2 regions of the Nissabacter sp. SGAir0207 genome follow, and region 1 is predicted to be linked to the other one. Evidence: predicted binding sites of a transcription regulator. Region 1 holds the regulator's gene; the other holds the start of a gene.
The links. The regulator LexA, encoded in region 1, represses DNA repair genes until DNA is damaged. The targets are predictions, from matches to a motif close to TNCTGTATGTACATACAGNA.
Positions count from the first base shown of each region.

Region 2: a site for LexA is predicted at 867-886, ahead of C1N62_RS09660 (metal-dependent hydrolase). Genes of this name have one in related genera too.

Region 1 is NZ_CP028035.1:3,529,836-3,545,757, forward strand. Features, by position in the region: gene dusA (tRNA dihydrouridine(20/20a) synthase DusA) at 133-1,074, opposite strand; gene zur (zinc uptake transcriptional repressor Zur) at 1,373-1,882, shown strand; gene C1N62_RS15855 (CsbD family protein) at 2,048-2,257, opposite strand; gene dinF (MATE family efflux transporter DinF) at 2,608-3,951, opposite strand; gene lexA (transcriptional repressor LexA) at 4,066-4,674, opposite strand; gene C1N62_RS15870 (diacylglycerol kinase) at 4,814-5,182, opposite strand; gene plsB (glycerol-3-phosphate 1-O-acyltransferase PlsB) at 5,308-7,782, shown strand; gene ubiA (4-hydroxybenzoate octaprenyltransferase) at 7,867-8,685, opposite strand; gene ubiC (chorismate lyase) at 8,734-9,273, opposite strand; gene malM (maltose operon protein MalM) at 9,471-10,406, opposite strand; gene C1N62_RS15895 (maltoporin) at 10,523-11,797, opposite strand; gene malK (maltose/maltodextrin ABC transporter ATP-binding protein MalK) at 11,844-12,953, opposite strand; gene malE (maltose/maltodextrin ABC transporter substrate-binding protein MalE) at 13,347-14,558, shown strand; gene malF (maltose ABC transporter permease MalF) at 14,636-15,922, shown strand, end outside.
Region 2 is NZ_CP028035.1:2,212,947-2,228,868, forward strand. Features, by position in the region: gene kduD (2-dehydro-3-deoxy-D-gluconate 5-dehydrogenase KduD) at 1-756, shown strand, start outside; gene C1N62_RS09660 (metal-dependent hydrolase) at 909-1,472, shown strand; gene C1N62_RS09665 (L-cystine transporter) at 1,667-3,058, shown strand; gene kdgR (DNA-binding transcriptional regulator KdgR) at 3,114-3,905, opposite strand; gene rhaS (HTH-type transcriptional activator RhaS) at 4,179-5,003, shown strand; gene C1N62_RS09680 (MFS transporter) at 5,110-6,501, shown strand; gene htpX (protease HtpX) at 6,541-7,425, opposite strand; gene prc (carboxy terminal-processing peptidase) at 7,651-9,690, opposite strand; gene proQ (RNA chaperone ProQ) at 9,710-10,423, opposite strand; gene C1N62_RS09700 (GAF domain-containing protein) at 10,515-11,015, opposite strand; gene yebS (membrane integrity lipid transport subunit YebS) at 11,375-12,622, shown strand; gene C1N62_RS09710 (PqiB family protein) at 12,591-15,221, shown strand; gene rsmF (16S rRNA (cytosine(1407)-C(5))-methyltransferase RsmF) at 15,391-15,922, shown strand, end outside.

The DNA.
Region 1 (15,922 bases):
TGAAGAGAAAGTTCTGGCAGGAGTATTACAAGAAGCGTGCCACTTTTCTTTGACGCTAAGTGGCTGATCTGGCATACGCCCCGCCGCCGGGTGCAGCGGGACGTCGTGGAAAACACCAACAGTTGGTGAAATTTACCGGGGGGCGAGCACGCACTGGAGCGCGCGCTCCACTACTTCGACATCCGCGCCCGCTTTGTGGGCGTTCTCACTCAGGTAACGACGCCATTGGCGCGCGCCCGGAATGCCCTGGAACAGGCCGAGGATGTGGCGGGTGATGTGGCCGAGATAGGTGCCGTTCGCCAGCTCTTTCTCAATGTAGGGGTAGAGCGCGCGCACCACCTCGACCCCGCTGCGGGCGGTTTCCTGGCTGCCGAACAGCTCGCTGTCCACCTGCGCCAAAATGCCGGGGTTCTGGTACGCCTCACGCCCCATCATCACGCCATCCAGATGTTGCAGGTGCGCTTTCGCCTCTTCCAGCGTCTTCACGCCGCCATTGATGGCAAGAGTCAGGTGCGGGAAGTCGCGCTTGAGCTGGTAGACGCGCGGGTAGTCGAGCGGCGGGATCTCGCGGTTCTCTTTCGGGCTGAGGCCAGAGAGCCACGCCTTGCGCGCATGGATGGTGAACATCTCGCACTCGCCACGGCCAGAGACGGTGTCGATGAAGTCACACAGGAAGGCGTAGCTGTCCTGATCGTCAATGCCGATGCGGGTCTTTACCGTCACCGGGATCGAGACCACGTCGCGCATCGCCTTGATGCAGTCCGCCACCAGCGCGGCCTGCCCCATCAGGCAGGCACCGAACATGCCATTCTGCACGCGGTCAGAGGGGCAGCCGACGTTCAGGTTGATCTCGTCATAGCCGCGCTGCTCTGCCAGTTTGGCGCAGTGCGCCAGCGCCGCCGGATCGCTGCCACCCAGTTGCAGCGCCACCGGGTGCTCCTCTTCGCTATAGGCCAGATAGTCGCCCTTGCCGTGGATGATCGCGCCGGTGGTCACCATCTCGGTGTAGAGCAGCGTCTGGCGGCTCAGCAGGCGGTGGAAGTAGCGGCAGTGGCGATCGGTCCAGTCGAGCATTGGCGCGACAGAGAAGGTATGCGGCGGACGGGTCGGCGCCACGCCGGGCGCGGTGGCCGGGGCAGAGAGTGAAGTCGTCATAGCAGGATCGGGCGGTTCCGGGGAATTGATAAAAGATAGCCTGTTAGCAACAGGCGCGGCACGGCGGCGCAGTGCCGCAGGCAAACCCCTATTGTACAGCGATCCGGCAATTTTAACAGGCCACCGCGCGCACGCGCCGCCACCATCTGCTGGCAGATTCGTCGATTTGCGCTAAACGTGGTAAAATCCCTCTCTCTTTTGCGCCGGGAATATTGCCATGACCACCACCCTTCAGGACACCCTCCTTGCTCAGGCTGAGCGTTTGTGCCAACAGCGCAACGTGCGCCTGACACCGCAGCGGCTGGAAGTGCTCCGCCTGATGGCGTTGCAGCCCGGTGCCATCAGCGCCTATGACCTGCTGGATCTGCTGCGCCAGTCCGAGCCACAGGCCAAGCCACCGACGGTCTACCGCGCCCTCGACTTCCTGCTGGAGCAGGGGTTCATCCACCGCGTGGAGTCCGCCAACAGCTACGTGCTCTGCCACCACTTCGAGGAGCCGACCCACGCTTCGGCACTGTTCATCTGCGACCGCTGCGGCCAGGTGACCGAGCAGACGACCCAAGGCATCGAGGAGATCCTGGCGAAACTGGCCCAAGAGACGGGCTTTGCCATGCGCCATAGCGTGGTGGAGGCCCACGGTCTCTGTACGCCATGCCGTGAAGTGGAGAGCTGTGAGGATAAGCACGCTTGCGGACACGACCATAGCATCGTGGTGAAGAAGCGTTAATCGGGTGGGGAAATAAGAAAGGGCACATCCTTGTGCCGCATCATCCGTATCTTCGCTTATCGGGTAGGAGCAGCTGAAGAGCCCTGGATTCTTAATGCTGGCTTACCTGGGGTGAGTGGCATCACCCATGAGGCCGGTAAGCCGGAACCTCTCAAATGGCCGGGGTTACCATTTGTATTTGTTGCTGTCTTCCCAGGTTTTCACCTCTTTCTCGGCTGCGTCTTTCTCGTAGCCGTAGCGCTCCTGGATTTTGCCGACAAGCTGTTCGCGTTTGCCTTCGATGGTGGTCATATCATCATCGGTCAGCTTGCCCCATTGCTCTTTAATTTTGCCTTTGAACTGTTTCCAGTTACCGCCTGCTTGATCGTTATTCATCATAATCTCCTTACCTGACCTTGGTTCAGATGAGGCTGATGGAGGCATCTCCATAGCCGGTGTGATCATTGAGGCAGGGACGGAGCCTGCGGGGCATGAAAACGACATCCTCTCTATCATGCCCGGCTCCGGGGCTACCGCTCGGGTAGCGCCATCAGCGCCTGCCGTATGAATAATTGTAGTAGGTCATGCGGAATTTGCCCGCTTTTGTAGTCAGATTAACCTGAAAAACGGGCACGGCCGGGCGCAGGGGCGCATAAAAAGAGCGGGAAAACAGGCGGTAACGCGAAGTGATAATAACTCTTAGCAGATGTAACAGCGAATGTCCGCCTGCTAGCCCCGACGGCGCATCAGGCGCCTGCCGGGAACCAGCTATCCTGTTGCCAGTGGCGGCGCCAGATCCAGCCCAGCGCCAGACCACGCAGGGCCAGGAACACCGTCAGCGCCAGCCACAGCGCATGGTTGCCCAGCCAGGGCAGCGTCAGCAGAGTCAGGCCATAGCCCGCGGCGGCCACCGCCATGCTGTTACGCATCTCACGGCCACGCGTCGCCCCGACAAACATGCCATCCAACAGGTAGCACCAGACGCCCACCAGCGGCAGCAGTACCTGCCAGCCCAGATAGTGCTGCGCCAGCGCATGTAGCGCCGGTAGCGAGGTGAGCGCCGCGACAATCTGCGTCCCAAACAGCGCATAGAGCGCCGCGAACGCCAGCGCCACCAGCCCGGCCTGCCGGCAGGCGGCCTGCCACACCGCCTGCAACTGCCCGCGGTTGCGCGCGCCATACGCCTCACCTGAGTGCGCCTCCACCGCGTAGGCAAAGCCATCCAGCGCATAGGCGGTAAAGGTCAGCAGGTTCATCAGCAAAGCGTTGACCGCCACCGTCTCACTGCCCAGCCGCGCGCCCAGAATGGTCAGCGAGGCGAAACAGAGTTGCAGCAGCAGCGAGCGCAACATGATGTCGCGGTTGAGCGCCAGCAGCCGCCGCAGATCGCCGCGCCAGCCCTGTGCCAGCATGGCCCGGCTGATGCCACGCCGCCGCATGACGCGCGCCGCCAGCCACAGCCCGAGCAGCAGGGTGGCGTACTCCGACAGGACGGTTGCCCACGCCGCGCCCTGCACGCCCCAGTGCAGCCCCATCACCAGCCACAGGTCGAGCACAATGTTCAGCAGGTTGCCTATCACCAGCAGCAGCACCGGTGCGCGCACGTGCTGCACCCCCAGCAGCCAGCCGAGGATCACCAGATTCGCCAGTGAGGCTGGCGCGCTGAGCCAACGGATCTCGAGGAACAGCCGCGCCTGCTCCAGCACCGCGGCATGGCCGCCCACCAGCCCCAGCGCCAGTTCAATCAGCGGGTGGCGGAACAGCAAAATCAGCAGGCCCGCGGCAACCGACAGCAGCAGCGGCTGCATAAAGGCCCGCGCCAGCCGCGCCGGATCGCGGGCGCCGAACGCCTGCGCCGTCATGCCGGTGGTACTCATGCGCAGGAACAGCAGCAGCATAAACAGGAAGCTAGTCGCCATCGCGCCAACCGCGACGCCGCCGAGGTAGTCCGGGCTGTCGAGGTGGCCGATGACGGCGGTGTCTACCAGCCCCAGCAGCGGGACGGTGACGTTGGAGAAGATCATCGGCAGCGCCAAACGCCAGAGCTGGCGGTCGGTCTCACCGAACCGTAGGGCGGCAATCAGTGGCATCAGTTCGCTCACGGGCAGGGAGAAGAAACGACAACGCCCCACGAGGGGGCGTTATCAGGAGTTCAGGACTGTATCCGGCTGGCGCAGCCGCTTCCTGCACTGCGCCCTATGCCGTTAGCTCCAGTCGCCGTTGCGAATGACGCCGACGGCCAGCCCTTCAATAGAGAAGGTCTGCTCGCGCAGGTCAACCACGATCGGGGTGAACTCTTTGTTTTCCGGTAGCAGGTGCACAATGTTGCCCTGCTTTTTCAGGCGCTTGACGGTAACTTCATCATCAATGCGCGCCACCACCACCTGGCCGTTGCGCGCATCCTGGGTCTTGTGCACCGCCAGCAGGTCGCCATCCAGAATGCCGATGTCTTTCATCGACATGCCGCTGACGCGCAGCAGGAAGTCGGCGCTCGGCTTGAACATCGCCGGGTCAACCTGGTAGTGGCTCTCAATGTGCTGCTGTGCCAGCAGCGGTTCGCCGGCGGCGACGCGGCCAATCAGCGGCAGGCCGTTCTCCTCTTCCATCAGCAGGCGGATGCCGCGTGAGGCGCCGGAGACAATCTCAATCACACCCTTGCGCGCCAGCGCCTTCAGGTGCTCTTCTGCCGCGTTAGGCGAGCGGAAACCCAGGCGCTGCGCAATCTCGGCACGCGTCGGCGGCATGCCGGTCTGGGAAATGTGGTCGCGAATGAGGTCATAGACCTCTTGCTGTCTGGTGGTAAGTGCTTTCATCCCGCCCCCTGGTTGTTTATACAGTCTTGCTGGGAGTATATACAGCTACGGCGCAGTTGAAAACCTGACAGGCGAAAAATCCCCGGTTCCGGTGCATTTTGCACTGTTTACCGTGCGCTTTTGCGTAAATCTTCGCAAGTTATGACAAATGGGGCAGCAGCACCATTGCCCAGACGAAAAGTGTCAGTATGATAGCCAACGCAACGGCCGCCGAGCCAAGATCCTTGGCGCGGCCCGAGAGCGGATGCAACTCCGGCCCGATTCTGTCGACAATGGCCTCGATCGCGCTGTTGATAATCTCAATGATCATCACCAGCACGATGGCCCCGACCATCAGGATGCGCTCAACGGTGGTCACATCCAGCCAGAACGCCAGGATGATGGCCGGGATGGCCAGCATGGCCTCTTGTCGGAATGCAGCCTCATTTTTCCAGGCTGCCAGCAGTCCTTTTACCGAATAACCGGCCGCTTTATAGATACGGACCAACCCGGTTGTTTGATTTGCCATACGCTCTGCACCTTAAGATGAATTAACAATATTTTAGCGGCTATTCATCCGCTCGGGACGAAAGATATCAAACCGGCTTTCTGATATCCTTGCGGCGCATCGCTTATATGAGGCTTTACATTTTTATGTCAGGTTGGCGCAAACTTTACTACTCCCTTTTGAACTTACCGCTCAAATTGCTGGTAAGAAGCAAGGTGATACCTGCCGATCCGGTGACGGAACTCCGCCTGGATCCGACCCGGCCGGTACTTTACGTTTTACCCTATGATTCGAAGGCAGACCTTCTGACCCTGCGGCAGCAGTGCCTGGCGCAGAACCTGCCCGATCCATTAATTCCGCTGGAGATTGATGGCCACCACCTGCCGAGCCATGTGTTCATCGGCCAGGGGCCACGCTTCTTCCGCTATTACACCCCGCAGGAGGAGTCGGTCAAGCTGTTCCACGACTACCTCGATCTGCACCGCAATAACCCGCAGCTCGACATCCAGATGCTGCCGGTCTCGGTGATGTTCGGCCGCTCGCCGGGCCGCGAGGGGGATGGCCAGATGATGCCGCACCTGCGGCTGCTCAACGGCATCCAGAAGTTTTTCGCCGTGGTGTGGCTGGGGCGCGACAGCTTTGTGCGCTTCTCCAATACCGTCTCGCTGCGCTACATGGCGACCGAGCACGGCACCGACAAAACCATCGCGCAGAAGCTGGCGCGCGTCGCGCGGATGCACTTCGCCCGCCAGCGGCTGGCCGCCGTTGGCCCGCGCCTGCCCGCCCGTCAGGATCTGTTCAACAAGCTGCTGGCCTCCAAGGCGATTGAGAAGGCAGTGGAAGATGAGGCGCGCAGCAAGAAGATCTCCCATGACAAGGCGCGGCAGAACGCCATCGCCCTGATGGAGGAGATCGCCGCGGACTTCTCTTACGAGACAGTGCGCCTCTCCGACCGCATCCTGAGCTGGACGTGGAACCGCCTCTACCAAGGCATCAACGTCAGCAACGCCGATCGCGTGCGCCAGCTGGCGCAGGATGGGCAGGAGATCGTCTACGTGCCCTGCCACCGCAGCCACATGGACTACCTGCTGCTCTCCTACGTGCTCTACCATCAGGGGCTGGTGCCGCCGCACATCGCCGCTGGCATCAACCTGAACTTCTGGCCAGCCGGCCCGATTTTCCGTCGGCTGGGCGCGTTCTTCATCCGCCGCACCTTCAAGGGCAACAAGCTCTACTCCACGGTGTTCCGTGAGTATCTGGGCGAACTCTTTACGCGCGGCTATTCGGTGGAGTACTTCGTCGAGGGCGGGCGCTCACGCACTGGCCGCCTGCTGGAGCCGAAAACCGGCACGCTGGCGATGACCATTCAGGCGATGCTGCGCGGCGGTACCCGCCCGATCACCCTCGTGCCGATCTACATCGGCTATGAGCATGTGATGGAGGTGGGCACCTACGCCAAGGAGCTGCGTGGCGCGACCAAAGAGAAAGAGGGCTTCCTGCAGATGCTGCGCGGGCTGCGCAAGCTGCGCAACCTCGGCGAGGGCTATGTGAACTTCGGCGAGCCGCTGCACCTCACCAGCTACCTCAACCAGCACGTGCCGACCTGGCGTGATGCCATCGACCCGATTGAGGCGCAGCGCCCAAGCTGGCTGACGCCGACGGTGCAGGATCTGGCGGACAAGATCATGGTGCGCATCAACAATGCCGCCGCGGCCAACGCCATGAACCTCTGCTCTACCGCCCTGCTCGCCTCGCGCCAGCGCTCGTTGACCCGTGAGCAACTGCTGGAGCAGCTCGACTGCTACCTGCAACTGCTGCGCAACGTGCCCTACGCTGGCGACGTGACGGTGCCTGACCAGACGCCGGCTGGCCTGCTGGATCACGCCCTGAACATGAACAAGTTCGAGGTGGAGAAGGATAACATCGGTGACATCATCATCCTGCCACGTGAGCAGGCGGTGCTGATGACCTACTACCGCAACAACATCCACCACCTGCTGGTGCTGCCGTCGCTGATTGCCAGCATCGTGATGCACCACCGCCGCGTCAGCCACGCGGAGCTGCTGCGCCAGATTGACCTCATCTACCCGATGCTGAAGGCCGAGTTGTTCCTGCACATCACCAAAGAGGAGCTGCCGACGGTGCTGGCGACGCTGAGTGATGAGCTGGCGCGCCAGAAGCTGATTATCGACATCGACGGCGAGCTATCCATCAACCCGACCCGCATCCGTCCGCTGCAACTGCTGGCGGCTGGCGTGCGCGAGACGCTGCAACGCTACGCCATCACCTTCTCGTTGCTGAGCGCCAACCCGAGCATCAGCCGTGGCGCGCTGGAGAAGGAGAGCCGCAGCATGGCCCAGCGCCTGTCGGTGCTGCACGGCATCAACGCGCCGGAGTTCTTTGACAAGGCGGTCTTCTCGACGCTGGTCGGCACGCTGCGCGCCGAGGGCTACATCAATGATGTCGGTGATGCCATCCAGGAGCACACCCTGTCGGTCTATAATATGCTGAGCGATTTGATGACGCCGGAAGTGCGCCTGACCATCGAAAGCGTGATGACCCCAGCGGACGCACTGGGCGCGGTGGAGCCGACGCCTGTGGCTGACCCGGAGGCGAACTGATCGCCGGGTAGCGCCACGTTTCAGGCAACAAAAAGGGCACAGCTTGCTGTGCCCTTTTTTTATGGTTACGCGCCCGCGGTCAGGCTAGACGTAACTGAGGAAGATGCCGAGGAACAGCACCATGCCGACGTAGTTATTGTTCAGGAAGGCGCGGAAGCAGGGATCGCGCTCACGCTTGGCAATGGTGCGCTGCTGGCGCACAAACAGCGCTCCGGCCACCGCCAGCGACAGGTAGTAGATGCCGCCCAGCTGCGCCAGCAGACCAACGGCCACCAGCAGCGCCAGCGTCGCCAGTTGCAGCAGGCCGATGATGCGCGTGTCCCAGCTGCCGAACAGGATGGCGGTCGATTTGATGCCAATCTTTAGGTCATCATCGCGATCCACCATCGCATACTGGGTGTCGTAGGCCACCGTCCAGCAGAGGTTGGCGATGAACAGCAGCCAGCAGGTGAGCGGCAGCGTTTCGCCCACCGCGGAGAAGGCCATCGGGATCGCCCAGCCGAACGCCGCGCCCAGCACCACCTGTGGCAGGTGGGTGTAGCGCTTCATGAAGGGGTAGCTCCAGGCCAGCGCCAGCGCCACCAGCGACAGCGCGATGGTCATCAGGTTGAGCGTCAGCACCAGCCCGAAGGAGATCAGCACCAACGCCAAAAACAGCGCCTTGGCTTGCCCGGTGGTGACCTGCCCGCTCGGCAGCGGCCGCCCGGCGGTGCGCTTGACGTGGCCGTCAAACTTGCGGTCGGCGTAGTCATTCACCACGCAGCCTGCGGCGCGCATAAAGAACACGCCAAGCGCGAACACCACCACGATGTCCAATGGCGGCAGGCCGCCCGCCGCCAGCCACAGCGCCCACAGGGTCGGCCACAGCAGCAATAGCGATCCGATCGGTTTATCAATGCGCATCAGGCGGCAGTACGCGCGCCATTTGCTCTGGGTCAAACTTGCCTCCACCTATCTCTCCCCCACATCATTTGGTTGCGGCGCGCGGTAGATGGGCGCGTCCGCAAGAAAAAGCTCCGTCAGCAACAGCGGCTTGCCCGACAGGCGCAGGCGTGAACGTCTGGCCCAGCGCAGCGCTGGCATGGCAACGGTCGCAAAATGGATATAGTCACGGCTTAGCTCTGCCCCGCCAAACAGGTAGCGCCCCAGCGGCATGGTGCCGAGGTCTACCAGCGCGCGATCCGGGCCGGTCAGCGTCTCCTCCGGGATCAGCGTTCGCCCCAGCAGCCACGGCACGCCGTCGCCCAGCAGCACGATCTCGCGCAGCCAGTAGCGCGGGCTGTCAGGCAGCGCCTCCGCCTCCTCCGGCCGCAGTTCAGCACGGCGGATGAACCCCTCGTTGACCGGCTGCACCGTCACCTGGCGGCAGAACTGCTCAAAGCGGCGGGTCATCGACCCCATCTCATTCAGCCAGTCGGCAATCTGCGGCGGCACGGCGTCGTGCGGCCCGAGCCAGCGCAGGGAAGCAGGGATAGTGGGCAAATCAGGCATGGGGTTCCGTTACGGGGTCAGAGGGTGACAAGGCGCTATTGTAGCGCAGAATGGCCGGGGGGGAATGGGTGTGTTAACAACCCGCTAACGAGTTTGAGATAACTGGCGGGCATTAGGGGAGAAAGGCCGGCTACAGCGGGAAAAAAGGGTGCGCCGGGGCGCACCAATCTTCCAGCCATCACCGGCGACGTGGGGAGTTACCCCTTGCCTTTCACGCTGCCGATAAATGTTTGACGCGCGGTTTTCGAGCCGAGGCGCTCCGCTTCATCCAACAGTTTGAGGGCCTTATCAATATCGCCGGCTTGCACCGCCCGACGAATGGCCTGATTGAAGTAAGTTTCTGTGTCATCCAGCACCGGTGCAGAAGGTTTGGCCGGGGCCGGGGCCGCCGGGGCGGGCTGTGACGGGGCGGCGGCTGGGGCCGGGGCGCCGCCAATCACCGCGGCAGGCGCGGCGGCTGTCGGCTGGCCAATCATGATGTTGCCGGACTGCTGTTCGGCGCTGATTTTGATCTTCAGCGTGCCGCGATCGCTGTGGCGCGCCACCGGATCAGGGATGTCTGGTACCGCGTTGCCGACGCCAGCGGCATAGGCTTTGGCTGGGGCGATCAGCGTGGTGCTGCGCGCCAGATCCTGCCGGGTGGTGTAGACCAGCAGGTAGATCTGCCGCTGGCCCAGCGCCGGGGTTAGCTTCATGGTGCCCTCCAGCCGGTCACTGGCGATTACGCCCGGCTGGTGGTAGGGGAAGTAGCTGCTGGGGTAGAAGGCCGCCGGGCGCATCTGCTCATCCAGCACCAGTACGTTTGGCGCGTAGACGGATTTGTCCTCTACCACGCTGGTCAGGCGGATCTCCAGCGAGCCGCGATCGGCGGGCAGTGCAAAGGCCGCCACGCTGCCCTGCACGTCGCCCTCATTGAGGCGCGTGCCGCCGAGCGTCACGCTCTGGTTGGCCGGTGGCACCAGCGGCGTCCAGGGGAGGCGCTGGAGCGCGGCGCTGGAGAGACTTGGCGCGGTCGCGACGTCATGGGAGACGGCAACCGGCTCAGAAGAGGTCAGGGAGACGGCGTGTGCCGCCATCGGTGCCAGCACCCCAAAACTCAGGGCGAGGCTGAGGGAAAGCAGTGTCTTTTTCATTGTTATACCCTTTTTATCGAGCAGGAGCGCCGGCGTCAGGCAGGCAATGCACTGCGCCGGCTAATCTCAAAATCCATAACGCGGATGGCCGCCGGGTTGCCCGGCGGCGTCAGGCTTTACCACCAGATCTCCATCTGCGCGCCGAAGGTGATCTCATCATCATCCCCACGGCTGAAGGTGGTCAGGCCGGTGTCACGCGCCGCCACGCCAGCGTCGTCGTAGCCCCACTTCTCATCCCACTTGGCGTAGGTGGCGAACACGCGGATCGCCGGGCGTGACCAGATGCTGTTGCCCGCCTGCCACTGCTGGGCCAGGGTGATCTTGTACTGGCTGTTGCGGTCGCCGGTCTCCTGCGACTTGACGTTGTCGTAACCGGCCTCAAGCAGGGTGCTCATGATAGGCGTCCACTTGTACATCGGGCGGATACCCACGGTGTACCAGGTGGTGCCGTTGTTGTTGTCGCGGTCGACATCCTGATACATGGCGACGTACATCAAGTCCCACTTCTCAGCCAGGGTAATCGCGCCGTGGTCCAGCAGGCGGATCATGTGGCCGTCATTGTTCACCAGCCCACCCTGCGAGCGGCCAGCGTTCTGGTTGTTGGTGCTCATGCCATCAGTCGCGTACTGCACCACCAGTTTGTTGAAGCCATCCATGTAGCTCTGGACGTGCTCGGCGGTGAACAGGAAGCCATCTTTGCTGGCGTTGTCATCCAGTGAGTAGCCGTCACGCGCGTTGGCACGGCCATAGTCCACGCCCAGCTCCAGGGTGCCGCCGGGGTTGATTGCCAGCCCGGCCAGACGCACGTCGAACACGTCGTTGGAGGTGTCCACCTCATCGCGCTGGTCATTGATGTAGCCAATGGAGCCGCCGCTCTCGGTGTTGCGGGTTGCCGCCAGCGAGAGTTTACCGAAGCCAAGGTCAACGTCTTCCAGACCTGCGCCGGGGCCGGAGATGTCCCAGTAGTAGAAGTCGATCATGTGGACGTCATGGCGCTGGTAGAAGCGCTTACCGGCCCAGATGGTGGCGCCCGGCAGGGCATCGATCAGGTTTTTGCCCTTGATGTTGGCCTCGCGGAAGGCCGGGTCGGTCGCTTCCCAGTCATTCTGCTGGGAGACGGAGTAGGCAACGTTGGTGTCAAAGTAGAAACTCTTGTCGCCCTCTTTCCACACCTCTTGCCCCAGTTTCAGCTCGGCGTAGGTTTCACACTCGTTACCCAGACGGTATTTGCTCTGGGCGCCGGTGGCCTGGAAACACTGCTGTTCGCCGCCGCTGCCAGTCCAGCCGATGCCGGAACGGGCGTAGCCGGTGAAATCCACCGCCGCGGCCTGGGTGGACATCACGCCGGCTGCCACCGCCAGTGCCAGAGGTACAATGCGCAGAGTAGTCATCCTCAAAATCTCCTGTTATGGATTTGCCTGATGGCATGTGCGTGCTTTAAACGCCTGGCTCGTCATGCAGCCGTTGGCATGCCGAGCCATCCTCACGGAACAGATGACAGCGATGCGGCGGCAGGCCGATGGCGAATGTTGCACCTTCTTCTACCAGCACCACATCATTCTGGCGGTAGACCAGGTTCTGACGCAGGGCTGGGATTTGGATATGGATCTGGGTTTCGTTGCCGAGCTGCTCCACCACCTGCACCTCGCCCTCGAGCGTGACCTCGGACTGGTCACAGGGGAGCAGGTGCTCCGGGCGGATGCCCAGCGAGAGGTTGCTGCCGGGCTGGACGTCGCGCCCCGCCACCGGTAGCCACACCTGCTGGCGGTTGGGCAGTTCCACCTGTACCCGCTCCGTCTCGGCGGCGATCGCCTTGACCGGCAGGAAGTTCATCTTCGGCGAGCCGATGAAGCCAGCGACAAAGCGGTTGGCCGGGTAGTGGTAGAGCGCCAGCGGTTTGCCCACCTGCGCCACGCGGCCGGCGTCCAGCACCACGATTTTGTCGGCCAGCGTCATCGCCTCCACCTGATCGTGGGTGACGTAGATCATGGTGCGCTTCAGGCGCTTGTGCAGGCGGGAGATCTCAATGCGCATCTGCACCCGCAGCGCGGCGTCAAGGTTCGAGAGCGGCTCGTCGAGCAGGAAGACGTCTGGCTCCGCCACCAGCGTACGGCCGATGGCGACGCGCTGGCGCTGGCCGCCGGAGAGCGCCTTGGGTCGCCGGTCGAGCAGGTGCGCCAGCTGCAAAATCTCTGACACCTGATTGACGCGCTGGTGAATCAGCGCCTTTTTCGCGCCCGCCAGCTTCAGGCCGAACGACATGTTGTCCGCCACCGACAGGTGCGGGTAGAGGGCGTAGGACTGGAACACCATGCCAATGCCGCGCTCCGCCGGGGGCACCTCGTTCATCCGTTTCTCGCCGATCAGCAGGTCGCCGGAGGTGATCTCCTCCAGCCCGGCGATCATCCGCAGCAGGGTGGACTTGCCACAGCCGGATGGCCCGACGAATACCACAAACTCGCCGTCCTCAATCTCCAGGTTGATGTCCTTGGAGATGACGGCCTCGCCGTAAGCCTTGTGTACGTGCCGCAGCGTAACGCCCGCCATGCCGGACTCCTTTCTGCCATTAATCGGTGCGGTGAATAGTTGGAGCACAGGATGCGGCTTTGATGGCATTCGGTAATCATCCGTAACAAGGTTTTTCATGGGGGAGGAGCCGGGAGGACGGGGGCAGATCGTGGCGTGGCGAAAGTTCCCGGCGAAAAGCAAATTCGTGATCGCCCTTACAAAAATCGTCGGCTGATTTTGTGCCTGATCCCACATAACCCGCTGAAATGTTATGGCGATCACAGAAAGCCTGCGGGGGGCGTAGAGGGGGGGAGGATGAGGCCAGTTCGGGTTGTGACTGACTATGGCGACGTTGAAAGTACTCCCTATGGCCGCGCCCGCTTGCTGGCTGCCTGCGCCGCTGCCTTCAGTCACGGATAACAGGACAGGATTATGACTCGCACACATCATCGCTCTGGCGTCACCCGCTTTACCCGCACCCTGGCGCTCTCCGCCCTGGCTACCCTGGTGCTGTCCGCGCCGGCGCTGGCCAAGATTGAGGAGGGCAAGCTGGTCATCTGGATCAATGGCGACAAGGGTTACAACGGGCTGGCGGAGGTGGGCAAACGCTTCGAAAAAGACACCGGCATCCAGGTCAGCGTGGAGCACCCGGACAAGCTGGAGGAGAAGTACCCGCAGGTGGCGGCCACCGGCGACGGCCCGGACATCATCTTCTGGGCGCATGACCGCTTTGGCGGCTACGCGCAGTCTGGCCTGCTGGCGGAGATCAACCCGTCAAAAACGACGCAGGACAAGATCTTCCCCTTCACCTGGGACGCAGTGAAATTTGACGGCAAGATCATCGGCTACCCGGTGGCCGTCGAGGCGCTGTCGCTGATCTACAACAAAGATCTGGTGCCGAACCCGCCGAAGACCTGGGAGGAGATCCCGGCGCTGGACAAGCAGCTGCGCGCCAAGGGCAAGAGCGCCATCATGTGGAACCTGCAAGAGCCCTACTTCACCTGGCCCATCATCGCCGCTGACGGCGGCTACGCCTTCAAGCTGGAGAACGGCAAGTACAACGTGAAGGATGTCGGCGTGAACAATGCCGGTTCGCAGGCTGGCCTGCAATTCATCGTCGATCTGGTGAAGAACAAGCACATCAACGCCGACACTGACTTCTCCATTGCCGAGGCGGCCTTCAACAAGGGCGAGACGGCGATGACCATCAATGGCCCGTGGGCGTGGGGCAACATTGAGCAGAGCAAGATCAACTATGGCGTCACCCTGCTGCCGACCTTCAAGGGCAAGCCGTCCAAGCCGTTTGTCGGCGTGCTGACCGCTGGCATCAACGCCGCCAGCCCGAACAAGGAGCTGGCGACCGAGTTCCTGGAGAACTACCTGCTGACCGACGAGGGGCTGGCCGCAGTGAACAAGGACAAGCCGCTCGGTGCGGTGGCGCTGAAGTCCTACCAGCAGCAGCTGGAGAAAGACCCGAAGATCGCCGCCACCATGCAGAACTCGCAGAACGGCGAGATCATGCCGAACATCCCACAGATGAGCGCCTTCTGGTACGCCGAGCGCAGCGCGGTGATCAACGCCCTCTCCGGCCGCCAGAGCGTGAAACAGGCGCTGGATGACGTGCAGTCCCGCCTCACCAAGTAACGCCCTGCCCCGCCGCCCACAGAGGGCGGCGGGTGCGCGCCGCTGCCCTCTTTTTGCCCACCGCAAGGAACATCGCTATGCCGTTGACCCGTACCGATCGCGCCGACCGTAATACCACCGCCTGGTGGCAGAGCGATCCGCTGAAATGGTTGGTTATTGGCCTGTTCTCTCTGTTCACCGCCTATCTGGTGGTGCTGATGTATGCACAGGGCGAATACCTGTTCGCCATTGTCACGCTGGTGCTGTTGAGCGCCGGACTCTATATTTTCGCCAACCGCCGCGCCTACGCCTGGCGCTACGTCTACCCCGGCCTGGCGGGGATGGGGCTGTTCGTGCTCTTCCCGCTGGTCGCCACCATCGCCATCGCCTTTACCAACTACAGCAGCACCAACCAGCTCACCTTTGAACGGGCGCAGTCGGTGCTGATGCAGCGGCAGTACCAAGCTGGCGACACTTACGGCTTTGCGCTCTACCCGGCTGGCAACCAGTGGCGGTTGCAGCTCACCCGCCCGGAGAACAATGAGCAGTGGATCTCCCAGCCCTTCAGTTTCGGCACCCTGCCGTCCGCGCTGGAGATGCAGGCGCAGCAGACGCCGCCCGAGGGGGAGAAGGCCACCCTGCGCGTGATCACCCAGAACCGGCAGGCGATGACGTCGCTGGTGGCGCACCTGCCGACCGGCGGCGACCTGCGCATGAGTTCGCTGCGCCAGTTCTCCGGCACCGCCCCGCTCTACACGCTGGCGGAGGATGGCACCACCCTGACCAACAACCAGACGCAGGTCACCTATCGCCCCAACCCGGACACCGGCTTCTATCAGGCGGTGGACGCCAGCGGCCAGTGGCAGGCGGAGCGGCTCAGCCCCGGCTTTACCGTCGGTATCGGCTGGAAAAACTTCAGCCGCGTGATTGAGGATAAGGGCATCCAGCAGCCGTTCCTGTCGATCTTCCTCTGGACGGTGATCTTCTCGGTGCTGACGGTGATTTTGACCGTGGCGGTCGGCATGGTGCTGGCCTGTGTGGTGCAGTGGGAGGCGCTGCGCGGCAAGGCACTCTACCGCGTGCTGCTGATCCTGCCCTACGCGGTGCCCTCGTTTATCTCGATCCTGATCTTCAAGGGGCTGTTCAACCAGAGCTTCGGTGAGATCAACCTGATGCTCGGCGCGCTGTTTGGCGTGAAGCCAGCGTGGTTCAGCGATCCGACCACCGCCAAGGCGATGGTGCTGATCGTCAACACCTGGCTCGGTTACCCCTACATGATGATCCTCTGCATGGGGCTGCTGAAGGCGATCCCGGACGATCTCTACGAGGCCTCGGCGATGGATGGCGCGACGCCGTTCCAGAACTTCTTCCGCATCACCCTGCCG
Region 2 (15,922 bases), 1.3 Mb from region 1:
CTGAGCGCGTTTGAACTGAAAGATCGAGTGGCCCTGGTAACGGGGTGCAACACCGGGTTGGGTCAGGGAATGGCCATCGGGCTGGCGCAGGCGGGATGCGACATTATTGGCGTCACCCACTCTGACGCTGGCGAGACCCAACAGGCGGTGGAAGCGCTCGGGCGTCGCTTCCTGAGTATCCGGGCGGATCTGAGCAGCATCGAGGTGATCCCCGGCATTCTGGAGCAGGCGGTGGCGCACTTTGGCCGCATCGATATCCTGGTCAACAACGCGGGCATTATCCGCCGCCAGGACGCCCTGGCGTTCAGTGAGCAGGAGTGGGATGAGGTGATGAACGTCAACATCAAAACCGTCTTCTTCCTGTCGCAAGCGGTGGCGAAGCAGTTTATCCAGCAGGGCGACGGCGGCAAGATCATCAACATCGCCTCAATGCTCTCTTATCAGGGCGGCATCCGCGTCCCCTCCTACACCGCTTCGAAGAGTGCGGTGCTGGGCGTCACCCGCCTGCTGGCCAACGAGTGGGCGAAGCATGGCATCAACGTCAACGCCATCGCGCCGGGTTACATGGTAACCAACAACACCCAGCAACTGCGTGAGGATGAGGATCGCAGCAAGGAGATCCTCGACCGCATCCCGGCGGGCCGCTGGGGGGTGCCAGAGGATATGATGGGGCCGGTGGTATTTTTGGCGTCCAAAGCCTCGGACTATGTCAACGGCTACACGCTGGCGGTTGACGGCGGTTGGCTGGCGCGCTAACGTCTTTCCTTTATCACGCGGCCAATGGCCGCGTTTTTTATGCGCGATATTTCCCTGTGCTTGCAAATAGTTACACCGTCACCGCTTCCGCCGTCCCTGAATATGCCTTATACTGGATAAAATAACAGTTTTACCCGTCAGGATGTTTGGTTATGACCGCCGAAGGGCATCTCATTTTTTCCGTTGCCTGCGCCATTTTTGCGAAAAAGGCCGAGCTTACCCCTGAGCTGGCCCAAGGCGACTGGTGGCACATTATTCCCGGCGCGCTGGTTACCTCCCTGCTGCCCGACATTGATCACCCCCGCTCGCTGCTTGGCCGACGGCTGAAGTGGATCTCCGTCCCGATCTCGCGCATGTTTGGCCACCGTGGCTTTACCCATAGCCTGCTGGCAGTGGCGATCGGCATTCTGCTGTTCCGCGCCAAACTGCCGCCGGAGTGGGGCATCCCGCTGGATGTGCTGCATGCCATGATTGTTGGCTACCTCAGCCACATCGTGGCAGATATGCTGACCCCGGCTGGCGTACCGCTGCTGTGGCCCTTCCGCTGGCGCTTCCGTATGCCGATCCTCAACAGCCAGCGCGGCAACCAGCGGGAGCGCACCCTCTGCCTGCTGCTGGTGGGGCTGGCGGTCTGGTGGCAACAAGGGCCAGCGCTGGCCAGCATGTTGCACTTGCAGGATGTCAGCGCGCTCATCAAAAACTTCACATCTATCTGACCGGCTTATCATCAAGCCGGTGAAAGATCGCACAAAAAAATACAAAAAGTTATAAGCCATAAGATCTGGTTATAAGGCCGCGCGATGCGGCCTGTTACCCTATGCGCCATCGCTTTATCAGGTGAAGGCACTGCAAAGTGGGCCAACCTGAAAATGATTCACTGTTTAACCCGTTTACTTCTGGAGAGATGAGTATGAACCTTGCGCTCGTCATAAATGTCGTGGTGTTTGTCGCGCTGCTGTGGCTGCTGGCGCTGACCCGCCGCACCCAATGGAGCCTGGCGAAAAAGGTGCTGGCCGGTCTGGTACTGGGCGTGCTGTTTGGCCTGGGGCTGCAAGCAGTCTATGGCGCAGAGAGCGCCACACTGAAAGAGTCCATCAGCTGGTTCAATATTGTTGGTAACGGCTACGTGCAGCTGTTGCAGATGATTGTGATGCCGCTGGTGTTCGCCTCTATCCTGAGCGCCGTTGCCAAGCTGCATAACGCCTCGTCGCTCGGCAAAATCAGCCTGCTGACCATCGGTACGCTGCTGATCACCACGCTTATCGCCGCACTGGTCGGCGTGTTCGTGACCTGGCTGTTCAACCTGACCGCCGAAGGGCTGGTGCAGGGTGCGCAGGAGAGCGCGCGTCTGGCCGCCATCCAGAGCAACTATGCGGGCAAGGTCTCTGACCTGACCGTGCCGCAGCTGCTGCTCTCTTTCGTGCCGAAAAACCCGTTCGCCGAACTGACCGGTGCCAACCCGACCTCCATCATCAGCGTGGTGATCTTCGCCGCCTTCCTGGGTGTGGCCGCGCTGCACCTGCTGAAAGATGACAAAGTCAAAGGCGAGCGCGTGCTGACCGCCATCGACACCCTGCAATCCTGGGTGATGAAGCTGGTGCGTCTGGTGATGAAGCTGACCCCGTATGGCGTGCTGGCGCTGATGACCAAAGTGGTCGCTGGCTCCAACGTGCAGGACATTATCAAGCTGGGCAGCTTTGTGGTCGCCTCCTACCTCGGCCTCGGCATCATGTTCGTGGTACACGCGCTGTTCCTGGCAGGCGTCGGCGTTAACCCTGGCCGCTTCTTCCGCAAGGTCTGGCCGGTGATCACCTTCGCCTTCACCAGCCGCTCCAGCGCCGCCAGCATCCCATTGAATGTGGAAGCGCAGACCCGCCGCCTTGGCGTGCCGGAGTCAATCGCCAGCTTCTCCGCCTCCTTTGGTGCCACCATCGGCCAGAATGGCTGTGCCGGCCTCTACCCGGCGATGCTGGCAGTCATGGTGGCCCCGACCGTGGGCATCAACCCGTTTGACCCGGCGTGGATCGCCACTCTGGCAGGCATCGTGACCCTCAGCTCAGCCGGTGTGGCAGGCGTGGGCGGCGGTGCGACCTTCGCCGCGCTGATCGTGCTGCCGGCGCTGGGCTTGCCCGTGACGCTGGTGGCGCTGCTGATCTCTGTGGAGCCGCTGATTGACATGGGCCGTACCGCGCTGAACGTCAGCGGTTCCATGACCGCCGGTACGGTGACCAGCCAGCTGATGCGCCAGACCGACAAGAGCGTGATGAACGCAGACGAGAGCGCCGAACTGGCACACCGTTAAGCGCATCGCACACAAAAAAGGCCGGGTTATCCCGGCCTTTTTTTATGGCTGCAATTTAGAAGGGGTAGTCGTGGTAGCCCATCTGCTCAGAGATATTGCGGGCGGCGGTGTGCAGCATCTCCACGTAGTGGGCCTTGGCCTCTTCCGAGAAACGGATGGTGGGGAAGGACATGCTCAGGCCAGCAATCACCACCCCAAAGCGGTCAAAGACCGGCACCGCCAGGCAGCGCAGCCCCTCCTCCTGCTCCTCATTGTCCTCACCGTAGCCCTGCTCGCGCACCGTCTCCAGCACCGGCATCAGCTCCTCGGCGCTGCCCACGGTACGCGTGGTACTGCGGGTGAACTCCACCTGCGACAGGATTTCAGCCACGTCATTACGGTCACGCCAGGCGAGCAGCACCTTGCCGATGGCGGTGCTGTGCAGCGGGTTGCGGCGGCCAATGCGCGAGTACATGCGCAGGTTATACATCGAGTCAATTTTGTGGATGTAGACGATGCTGTCCTCATCCAGCGCCCCGAGGTGGATGGTCTCGCGCGTCAATTTGGAGAGTTCACGCATCTCGATGTCCGCGCTACGGATCAGATCGACGTTTTGCAGCGCCTTGGCACCCAGCTCAAACAGCTTCAGCGTCAGTGAATACTTCTCCGACTCCCCCTCCTGCGCGACATAGCCCAATGACTTCATGGTCTGCAGAAAACGGTAGACGGTGCTCTTGGACATCATCACCCGCTGCGAAAGTTCGGTGATGCCGATCTCCCGCTCCTCCCCCAGCGCCTGAAGGATGCCGAAGACTTTCAGCACGGATGAGACGGAATCGGGTTGTTTATCAAGATCTGCAATCGCCATGGTGTCTTACCTGTTTCAGCGACCAATGGCCGCGGGCATGAATGGGTTTTAAAAAAATCAGAACAGCAATTCAGTATAAGAGAAATGCAATCACCATAGCAATCTACGGCACTTTTTCCGCCCTTTCACGCTTTCTCATGCCAAATGCGAAAATATCTCACCTGCGTCACAATTTAATGAAACGTCGGTTTATTTTTTTTATTTATGCGTTTTAATTAACACCATACCCCTATCTGACCGCTGCGGCGCGGCCTGTCTGAGTGAGAGAAACGTATGTATACCTTGCGCAGTGATGACTACTTCCCGCACCGGGAAGATGCGGTGGCCCTGGCATTCCGTGAGCCTCAGGAACCCTTCCCAGAGCACACCCATGACTTCAACGAAATCTTCATTGTTGACGGCGGCAGCGGCCTGCATGTGTTGAACGACTTCCCGTACACCATCAACTGCGGCATGTGCTTTTACATCAACGCCAGCGACCGCCATCTGTTTGAGCAGGTGGATGACCTGCGGCTGGTCAATATCCTCTACCGGCCCAGTGATAACTTCACCTTTATCAAAAACTTCACTCACCTGCTGCCAACGCCGGATGATGGCTGTGTCTGGAACATTAGCCCGACACTGAAAAAGGCGCTGAAAAGCCTGCTGGATGAGATGCGGCAGGAGACCAGCCCGGTGCCCCTGATTGAGCAGTGCCGCCAGGAGACGCTGTTCCTGCGCATTCTGCTGCTGTTGCATCAGGGCCGCTACCGCATCAGCCACAGCGACTCCAATCAGGATAAGCTGCAACAGATTCTGCTCTATCTACAGCAAAACCCGCTGGACGAGGTGAACTGGGAGGCGCTTGCTGAACGGTTTTATATCACGCCGCGCACCCTACACCGCCAGTTCCTCAGCCACACCGGCCAGACGCCCCAAAAATACCTCAACACCCTGCGGCTCAACCGGGCGAAGTACCAGATCCAATCCTCGGATGACACCCTGACCGAAATCGCCTTCGCCTGCGGTTTCAGCGACAGCAACAATTTTTCCACCTCGTTTAAAAAGGCGTTTGGCATCAGTCCCAGCCAGCTGCGCAAGTCCCTGCACTATAATTGACTGTTTGGGCGGGTGAAAAAGGCGTTATCTAATGCCCATCGCGGGCCGCCATAAAAGGTTAGCATGTTAATATTTTATACCTTTTGCTCTCCATTACATCGGATTTATGACCGCAACCCAAGCTGACGGCCTGCCCGTCCCCCAACGTTATGGCGCGATCCTGGCGATTGCGCTGGGCATCACCGTGTCCGTGCTGGATAGTGCCATCGCCAACGTGGCGCTGCCGACCATCGCCCATGACCTGAATGCCAGCCCGGCCGCCTCTATCTGGATCGTGAACGCCTACCAGCTGGCCATCACCATCTCCCTGCTCTCCCTCTCGTCACTGGGAGACATCCTTGGCTACCGGCGCATCTATCAGGCGGGATTGCTGGTGTTCAGCCTTACCTCGCTGCTTTGCGCGCTCTCAGACTCTCTGACCACCCTGACCATCGCCCGTATCCTACAGGGGTTTGGCGCGGCGGCCATCATGAGCGTCAATACCGCGCTGATTCGCATTATCTACCCGCAGCGCTATTTGGGGCGCGGCATGGGCATCAATGCGCTGATCGTCGCGGTCTCCTCCGCCGCCGGGCCAACGGTGGCCGCTGGCATCCTCTCCTTCGCCTCCTGGCCCTGGCTGTTCGCCATCAACCTGCCGATTGGCCTGCTGGCGTTGCTGCTGGGGCTGAAGTTCCTGCCAGCCAACAGCCGTAGTCAGGGGCAGAAATTCGATCTGGTCAGCGCTATCCTGAATGCCCTGACCTTCGGCCTGCTGATCAGCGCGCTGAGCGGCTTTGCCCAAGGGCAGAGCCTGCTGCTGACGTTGGGCGAGTTAGTGGCGCTGGCGGTGGTGGGCGTGATTTTTGTCCGTCGCCAGCTGGGCCAGCCCTTCCCGTTGCTGCCGGTTGACCTGCTGCGCATCCCGATTTTTGCCCTGTCACTGGGGACGTCGATCTGCTCCTTTAGCGCGCAGATGCTGGCGTTTGTCTCGCTGCCGTTCTTCTTGCAGACGGTGGTGGGACGTGATGAGGTGGCGACCGGGCTGCTGCTGACGCCCTGGCCGCTGGCGACCATGGTGCTGGCGCCCATCGCGGGCCGACTGGTGGAGCGTTACCACGCCGGGCTGCTGGGGGGAATTGGTCTGGCGGTGTTCGCCTCGGGCCTTGTCTCACTGGCGCTCCTGCCGGACAACCCCAGCGATCTGGACATCATCTGGCGGATGATAATCTGCGGTGCGGGCTTCGGGCTGTTCCAATCCCCGAACAACCACACCATCATCAGCGCCGCACCGCGCAACCGCAGTGGCGGCGCCAGCGGTATGCTCGGCACTGCCCGCCTGCTCGGCCAGACCACCGGGGCGGCGCTGGTGGCGCTGATGTTCAACCTGTTTGACCACAACGGCACCCACGCCTCGCTGTTGTTGGCCGGTACGCTGGCCGCGGGTGGCGCGGTAGTGAGTTTCCTGCGCATGACCCAACCTGGCACGGCGGCCAAAGGCCCCTCGCCACGCGCATAAAAAAAGCCCCGCTCTGCGGGGCTTTTTCTTGGTGCACTCTTACTTCAGGTACTGGCCGCTGCGCAGTGCTTCAATGCGCTTATCCAGCGGCGGGTGCGACATGAACAGCTCGCTCAAGGACTTGTTCTTGCCGTTGATGCAGAAGGCCATCATGCTGCTTGCCTCCTGCGGCTCGTGGCTGGTCTTCAGACGCTGCAACGCGGCGATCATCTTGTCACGGCCCACCAGTTTCGCGGAGCCTGCATCGGCGTAAAACTCACGGTGGCGCGAGAACCACATGGTGATGATGCTGGCCAAAATGCCAAACACCAGCTCCAGCACGGTTGCCACAGCGAAGTAGATCAGCGGGTTGCCGTTGCCACCCTCGCCCTCCTCCTCACGGTTGCCGCCGAGGAAGCCTGCCGCCACCTGCGCCAGCATACGGGAGATGAAGATGACGAAGGTATTCACCACACCCTGAATCAGGGTCATGGTCACCATGTCGCCGTTGGCGATGTGGCTGATCTCGTGGGCCAGCACGGCCTCCGCTTCGGCCTGGCTCATGCTCTGCAACAGGCCGGTACTCACGGCCACCAGCGATTTGTCGCGGCGGGCGCCCGTGGCAAAGGCGTTGATGTCCGGTGCATGGTAAATCGCCACCTGCGGCATCGCAATGCCCGCCTGTTGCGCCTGCTGGCGCACGGTATCCATCAACCAGCGCTCGGTCTGGTTGCGGGGTTGTTCAATCACTTCGCCGCCAACGGCGCGCAGCGCCATCCATTTGGACATCAGCAGCGAAACCAATGCGCCGCCGAAACCAAACAACCCGGCCATGATCATCAACCCCATGGCGCTGCTTGATTGGATCCCTGTCAGGCTGAGCACCAGCCCAAAGACCACCATGACTGCCAGGTTGGTCAGCAGGAATAACGCTATACGCATCATAAAATGTCACTTCCTCTTGTTGAAATGGTACACAGGCCACATGCCTGCCCCCCTAGATCCTATGGGCTTCCCCGCTCGTTTCAAGCGTTGAACGCGCTTAAGCTGCTAAAATCACAAAACTTTACATAATGCAGCGATCTGTCTCGCATCATGACAAAGTGTAAGCGAAATATTTTCCGGGCATAAAAAAAGGCGCACCTCGGTGCGCCTTTTCTGGCCTGCCGCTTACTTCGCGGCAGTGGTCTGGTCTGAAGTCTTCAACTCCCCGGCCAGATCCAGCGCGATGTGCGCCGTCTCATCCAGGTAAGGGTCTGGCTGCTGGTAATCCTTCGGCAGATCGTCGAGTGATTTCAGCGGCTTTTTCCCTTCACGCTTGAAGCGCTCATTGATGCGCGTCAGGCGGGTAGCGTCATCTTCCTGATTCTCTTTTTCACGCTGGGCGAAGTTGAGGGAGACGATGTCACGCTTGTCCTTGGTCGCTTTGTACTTCTCAATGTCCTGCGCGATGCTCTGGAACTCAGGATCCTTGGCGATGCGGTCATTGTGGGCCTTCAGCAGCTCCGGCACGAACGGCTTCATGTCGCCGGTCTTGCTGTAGGTAGCCGCGTTGATGCTGTCCCACGGCAGGGCGTTATCCTCGAACGCTTCGCCGGTGTCCGCCGCTTCCACGCCGGTCGGCATCAGGATATCAGGCGTTACGCCCTTACGCTGGGTACTGCCGCCATTCACCCGGTAGAACTTCTGGATGGTGTACTGCACTGAGCCAAGCGCCGGCCACTCTGGGCGCAGCATCTGGTCATAGATGCGGTTGAGCGAGCGGTACTGCTGCACGGTGCCCTTGCCGAAGGTCGGTTCGCCGACAATCAGCGCACGGCCGTAGTCCTGCATCGCCGCAGCGAAGATCTCGGACGCCGAGGCGCTGAAGCGGTCAACCAGCACCACCAGCGGGCCTTTGTAGTAGACCACGCCGTCCGTGTCGCTGTCTTCGCGCACCTTGCCGTTGTTGTCACGTACCTGCACCACCGGGCCGCTAGGAATAAACAGGCCGGAGAGCGACACCGCCTCGGTCAGCGCGCCGCCGCCGTTGGTGCGCAGGTCAATCACCAGACTGTTGACGTGCTGCTTCTCCATCTTCTGCAACTGCACCTTGACGTCATCCGTCAGGCCAACGTAGAAGCCGGGGATATCCATCACCGCCACTTTCTCTTTGCCGACGTTCTTCACCGTCATCTTCACCGCGCGGTCTTCCAAACGGATGCGCTCGCGGGTCAGGGTCACGGTGCGGGTTTTGGTGCCCTTGCCAGCTGGCAGGATCTCCAGGCGCACTTTGCTGCCCTTCGGCCCCTTAATCAGTGCCACCACGTCATCCAGACGCCAGCCAATCACATCCACCATCGGCTTGCCGCTCTGGCCGACGCCGACCACGCGATCGCCCACGGTGATGTTTTTGCTCTTGGCCGCCGGGCCACCCGGCACCATGGAGTTGATGACGGTGTAGTCATCATCCTGTTGCAGCACCGCGCCGATCCCCTCAAGGGAGAGGCTCATCTCGGTGTTGAACTGCTCGGTATTGCGCGGCGAGAGGTAGTTGGTGTGCGGATCGATCTCATGGGCGAAGGCGTTCATCATCAGCTGGAACACATCTTCGCTGTTGCTCTGCGCCAGTCGCTTGATGGCGAACTGATAGCGCTTGTTGAGGATCTCGCGGATCTCTTTCTCATCTTTGCCGGTCAGCTTGAGGTTCAGCTCGTCATATTTGACTTTCGCGTCCCACAGGCTGTTCAGCTCATTGATATCCTTCGGCCACGGCGCTTTGCTGCGGTCGAGGTCAATGGTGTCATTGCCGGTGAAGTCCATCGGTTTGGCCAACACCGTCAAAGCATATTGGAAGCGTTCGAACCGGCGTTTCTGCGCCAGGTTGAACAGGGCATAGGCGGTCTCGAGCTTGCCGGTTTTTAGCTCGTCGCCCAGCTCGCCCCGCTTGTCCGCAAATTGCGCCACATCCGCGGCCATCAACACATTGTGGTTGAAGTCCAGCATATTGAGGTAGCGATCAAAAATTTTGGCGGAGAATTCACTGTCCAGGTCAAACTGGCGATAGTGGGAGCGGGTAAAACGGGCCGTCACGCGTTCGCTGACGGTGGCATCCTGCGGCTCCTGCTGGAGCTGCGGAAGCGTATCCAGGGTCACGGGTGCGTCATTGGCAAAGCTTGCGCCCGCCAGCAACAGCCCCGCTACCGCGGTCAATCTGACAAATTTGTTCATGCCTGGGTTGGCCTCCGTATCAGAACTGCAAGTGTTCTGCGCGCACGATCATCGCGAGACCGGAAGAGAGCTGCACACGGACACCGTCTTTGGCAATTTCCAATACGGTTGCGTCCATCGCGCTCTTACCAGCACGGACTTTGATCTCTTGGCCAATTTGCAGTTTCGAGATATCGGTGACGGGCGCCGTTTGGCGGGCCGGGCTATCCTGGCGTTCAGCACGTGGCGCTTTGGCCTGCTGAGGACGCGGCTGGCGCGGCTTGCGAGGCTCCTGGGCAGCGGCGTTGTCACGGCGCGGCGCAGGCTTTTTCCCCGCTGGGCGCGGACGGCGCGCTTCCGGGGCTTCCCCGTTAGCGGCGGCGGCTTCGCGGCGCTTGGCCTGCTGCTCGGCGCGCTGGGCCTGGACGCGAGCTTTCGCCTCTTCCAGCTGCTTACGCGCGTGCTCGACGTGCTGCTCTTCCAGCTCACCGCACGGGTTGCCGTCAAGGTCTACGCGCTGCGCGCCGACTTTGACGCCGTACAGATAACGCCAGCTCGAGGTGTAGAGGCGCAGGGCAGAGCGCAGTTGCGTCTTGCTCAGGTTCTCCTCAGCTTGGACGCGCTCCACCAGATCCTGAAAAATGCCGATCTTTAATGGGCGCGCTTCGCCTTCGGCGGTGAAACAGAGCGGGAACCGCTCAGCCAAATAGGCGATGACTTCTTTACTACTGTTCAACTTAGGTTGATTTTCCATGAAATTTCCTGATTACAACGGGTTTGCCAACCGGCGCAGGCATGAACAGGCGCCATTATAATGACGCCATCAGTAAATGCCACGTTATCCGTTAATCATCGTGAGAAAGGCGAACATATTTTCCTGCTTCACATGCTTCCAGCAGGGTGCAGAGCGTCTCGACCACGGCCGCCAGACCGGTTTCGTCCTCCTGGTCGAAGCGGTTATAGACGGTGCTGTCGATATCCAGCACGCCAATCACTTCGCCATTGACCCGCAGCGGCAGGACAATTTCGGCATTGCTGGCAGCGTCGCACGCGATGTGGCCTGGGAACGCATGGACGTCCGCCACGCGCTGAATGGTGCCCTCGGCCACGGCGGTGCCGCACACGCCCTTCCCAACCGGGATGCGCACGCAGGCAATCTTGCCCTGGAACGGCCCGAGCACCAGCGTTTTACCATCCATCAGGTAGAACCCGGCCCAGTTGACGCCCTCCAGGCGCTCATAGAGCAGCGCGCTGGCGTTGGAGAGGGTGGCGATAAAGTTGGTCTCGCCGGCCAGCAGCGCGCCCATGTCACGTTTTAATTCGGTGTAGAATGCTTCTTTATTCATGTTATGACCATAGAATCTGTGGGGACAGCCAGCGTCGCACTGCGCTTAGCCCCTATAAAATAAGCATTAAATGCGTATCGTCACAAGGTTAATCGGCGGTTACTTCACAAAACACCCCGTGTCGCGGTATGTTGGCGGCACGAAGTTGCCGGATTTCTCCCAGCCATGCCTGATCACTTCCTAATTTCACGCTACGCTAAGTTTCTGGACGCGCATCAAAAAGTGATCGCGCCGGCCGGCCGGCAAGGCCGGGAGCGGATTGTGCCCCAGAGAGCCTGCCGGGCGCGCGCGTTTTTTTGTAACCAGGTGGCACAGACCCCATCCAGGCTGTTCACGCACCTTATGCCGAGACCGGGATCATGAAAATAGAGTCACTCTCCGGCCCCCTGCCGCAGGCCCACTACCGACGTTGCGGTGAATGCGACGCGCTGTTTACCCTGCCTCCGCTGCAACGCATCCAGGTCGCCTACTGCCCTCGCTGCAATGCCCGCATTGAGAAGGGCCATGACTGGTCGTTGACGCGGCTGGCGGCGGTAGCGGTGGCCGCGCTGGTGCTGATGCCCTTTGCCTTCAGCGAGCCGCTGATCGCCATCCGCCTGCTCGGTACGCGCATTACCGCCTCGCTGCTCGACGGCATCGGGCTGATGACCCAGCAAGGCTCGCCGCTCACCGCCAGCATGGTCGCCTTCTGTACCCTCGGCGCGCCGCTAACGCTGGTGCTGGCGATCCTCTACCTGTTTATCGGCCGCCAGCTGGGGATGAACCTACGGCCGGTGCTGTTGATGCTGGATCGCGTCAAGGAGTGGGTGATGCTCGACATCTACCTGATTGGCATGGCGGTAGCCTGCATCAAGGTCAAGGATTTCGCCGACATCTCCCCCGGCCCGGCGCTGGCCGCCTATCTGGCGATGCTGCTGCTGACGCTGCTGTTGCTGATCCACCTCAACGTTGACCAGCTCTGGCGGCGGCTCTACCCGCAGCCGCGGCCCACGGAGACGCCTGAGCAGCTGCGCCTCTGTTTGGCGTGCCACTTCACCGGCACCCCCGACAGCCGTGGCCGCTGCCCGCGCTGCCATGTGCCGATGCGCCTGCGCCGCCGCCACAGCCTGCAAAAGAGCTGGGCGGCGCTGATTGCCTCGATGGTCTTCCTGCTACCGGCCAACCTGCTGCCCATCTCGGTGATCTACACCAATGGCCAGCGGATGGAGGACACCATCTTCTCTGGCGTGGTCTCCCTCGCCACCTCCGGCAATGTGCCGATTGCTGGCATTGTCTTCATCGCCAGCGTGCTGGTGCCGTTTACCAAGGTTATCGTGCTGCTGGTGCTGCTGCTCAGCATCCATTTCCGTACCCAGCAGAGCCTGAAAACCCGTATCCGCTTGCTGCGTCTGGTGACCTGGATTGGCCGCTGGTCGATGCTGGATCTGTTTGTGATTGCGCTGATGATGTCACTCATCAACCGCGATCAACTCTTCTCGTTTACTATGGGGCCGGCTGCTTTCTACTTTGGCAGCGCGGTGATCTTAACTATTCTTGCCGTTCACTGGCTGGATAGCCGTTTGATTTGGGATGCACATGCAACAAGAAACGCCGAATACGCCGACTGAGGCGCGGGTCAAAAACAAGCGCCGGCTCTCCCCCTTCTGGTTACTGCCGTTCATCGCGCTGTTGATCGCCGGCTGGTTAATCTGGAGCAACTATCAGGAGCGCGGCACCACCGTCACCCTCTCCTTCCAGTCAGCGGAGGGGATTGTCGCGGGCCGCACCCCGGTACGCTATCAGGGGGTGGAGGTCGGCACCGTCCAGACCATTAGCCTGAGCAAGGATCTGCACAGCATTCTGGTGAAGGTGAGCATCCGCAGTGAGATGGAGGATGCGCTGCGCGAGGGCACCCAGTTCTGGCTGGTGACGCCCAAGGCCTCGCTGGCTGGCGTCTCCGGGTTGGATGCGCTGGTGGGCGGCAACTACATCGGCATGATGCCCGGTAAGGGCGAGCCGCAGGATCACTTCACCGCGCTCGACACCCAGCCCAAGTTCCGCCTCAACACCGGCGAACTGATGGTGCACCTGCGCGCCGCCGATCTTAGCTCGCTCAACACCGGCTCGCTGGTCTACTACCGCAAGGTGCCGGTCGGCAAGGTGTATGACTATGACATCTCCCCCGGCAAGGAGGGGGTGACCATCGATGTGCTGATCGATCGCCGTTTCGCCAATCTGGTGAAGACCGACAGCCGCTTCTGGAACGTCTCGGGCTTCCAGGGCGATTTCAGCCTACAGGGTGCCTCGGTGAAGATGGAGAGTCTGGCGGCGCTGGTCAACGGTGCCATCGCCTTTGACTCACCGCCCGGTGGCACGCAGGCCCGCTCCGAGCAGAACTATGAGCTCTACCCCGATCTGGCGCACAGCCAGCGCGGCGTGGTGATTCATCTGGCGCTGCCCTCTGGCGACGGCCTGAACGCTGGCCATACGCCGCTGATGTACCAAGGGTTGCAGGTCGGCACCCTGACGGACGTCACGCTGGAGAAAGGGGGCAAGGTCACCGGTGAGTTAACGGTAGATCCGTCGGTGGTGGAGCTGATGCGCAGCGGCACGCGCATTGAGCTTAACAGCCCGAAACTGAGCCTGACGGACACCCGCCTGAGTGCGCTGCTAACCGGCAGTACGCTGGAGTTGATCCCCGGCGAGGGCGAACCGCAGCAAACTTTCCAAGTGCTCGACAGCAGCCAGAAGCTGTTGCAGCAACCCGATGTGCTGACGCTGGAGCTGCTGGCCTCGCAGAGTTACGGCATCCATCCCGGCCAGCCGCTGGTGCTTTATGGCCTGAACGTCGGGCAGGTGCTGTCACGCGATCTGACGGATCAGGGCATCCTGTTCAAGGCGGCGATCAAGCCGGAGTACCGCCATCTGGTGCATCAGGACAGCAAGTTTGTGGTCAATAGCCGAGTCAGCGTGAAGGTGGGGCTGGATGGATTGCAGGTCACCGGCGCCAGCCCGGAGGAGTGGCTCAACGGCGGCATCAAGATCCTGCCGGGCGGCAAGGGCACGCCAGCGGGCCGCTACCCGCTCTACAGCGATGAGCAGAAGGCCGAAGAGGGCACGCTGGGCGAGCGGCCCAAGCCTTCGCTGACGCTGACCGCCGACAGCCTGCCGGATGTGCAGGCCGGTTCGGTGGTGCTCTACCGCAAATTCCAGGTGGGTGAGATCACGGACATCCGCCCGCGCGCCCACGCCTTTGACATCGACGTCTATATCCAGCCGGAGTACCGCAAGCTGTTGACGGAGAAGAGCATCTTCTGGGCAGAGGGCGGTGCCAAGGTGCAACTGAATGGCGCGGGCCTGTCGGTACAGGCGTCGCCACTGAACCGCGCCCTGAAGGGGGCGATCAGCTTCGACAACCTGGAGGGCGTGACGCTGAACAAAGGGGCGAAACGGATGCTCTACAGCAACGAGACCGCCGCCCGCGCGGTGGGCAGCCAGATCACCCTGACCACCTTTGACGCCAGCAAGCTCTCGCCGGGTATGCCAATCCGCTATCTGGGGATCGACATTGGCCAGGTGGAGTCGCTGAAACTGACGTCGGCCCGCAATCAGGTAGACGCCAAGGCAGTGCTCTACCCAGAGTTCGTGCAGACCTTTGCCCGCGCTGGCACCCGCTTCTCTATCGTCTCGCCGGAGATTTCGGCGGCTGGCGTCAGCAATCTGGACACGCTGATCCAGCCCTATATCAACGTCGAGCCGGGCGTGGGCAACATGACGCGCAGTTTTGAGTTGCAGGAGGCAACCATCACCGACTCCCGTTACACTGACGGGCTGGCGATTGTACTGGATGCCGTGGAGACCGGCTCGCTCACCATTGGCACGCCGATCCTCTACCGCGGTATTGAGGTCGGCACCATCACCGGCTTTGCCCTCGGCAACCTCGGCGACCGCGTGCACGTTTCCCTGCGCATCAGCAAAAAGTTCCAGCATCTGGTGCGCAACAACACCGTGTTCTGGCTCGCCTCGGGTTACAACCTGAAGTTTGGCCTGACCGGCGGCGTGGTGAAGAGCGGCACCTTCCAGCAATTTATCCGTGGCGGCATCGCCTTCATGACCCCGCCCAGCATCCCGCTTGCGCCGAAAGCCCAGCCGGGCAAGCACTTCCTGCTCAACAGCGAAGAGCCAAAAGAGTGGCAGAGCTGGGGCACCGCCATTCCGCAAGGGTAACCCTCCCCCCGGCAGCCTGCGGGCTGCCGGGTTTCCCCCATTTCACCGCCAACGCCGGAGTGTGCTAGACTGCGCGGCACTTTTTACCCTGTATCTGGATTGACTCCCCGTGGCTAAACACCTCTCTGCTTACCTGCCGCCTGAATTCCTGACGGCCACTCGCGCCATCATGCCTGCCGAACTGGATATGGAGGGGTTTATCGCCGCCTGCCAACGCCCGCTGCGCAGCAGCCTGCGCGTCAATACGCTGAAGATCAGCGTGGCGGATTTCCAGACGCTGGCTGCCCGCTACGGCTGGCAACTCGCCCCGATCCCGTGGTGTGAGGAGGGGTTCTGGATCGAGCGGATGGATGATGAGAGCCTGCGGCTCGGCAATATGCTGGAGCACCTGGCCGGGCTGTTCTATATCCAGGAGGCCAGCTCGATGCTGCCGGTCAGCGCGCTGTTCAACGACGGTGTGGAGCCGGAGCGGGTGTTGGACGTGGCGGCGGCCCCCGGCTCCAAAACCACCCAGATCGCCGCGCGGATGGGCAACCTTGGCGGCATCGTCGCCAATGAGTACTCCGCCAGCCGCGTTAAGGTGCTGCACGCCAACATCAGCCGCTGTGGCGTCAGCAACACCGCCCTCACCCATTTCGACGGCCGGGTGTTTGGCGCGGCGCTGCCAGAGAGCTTCGATGCCATCCTGCTGGACGCCCCCT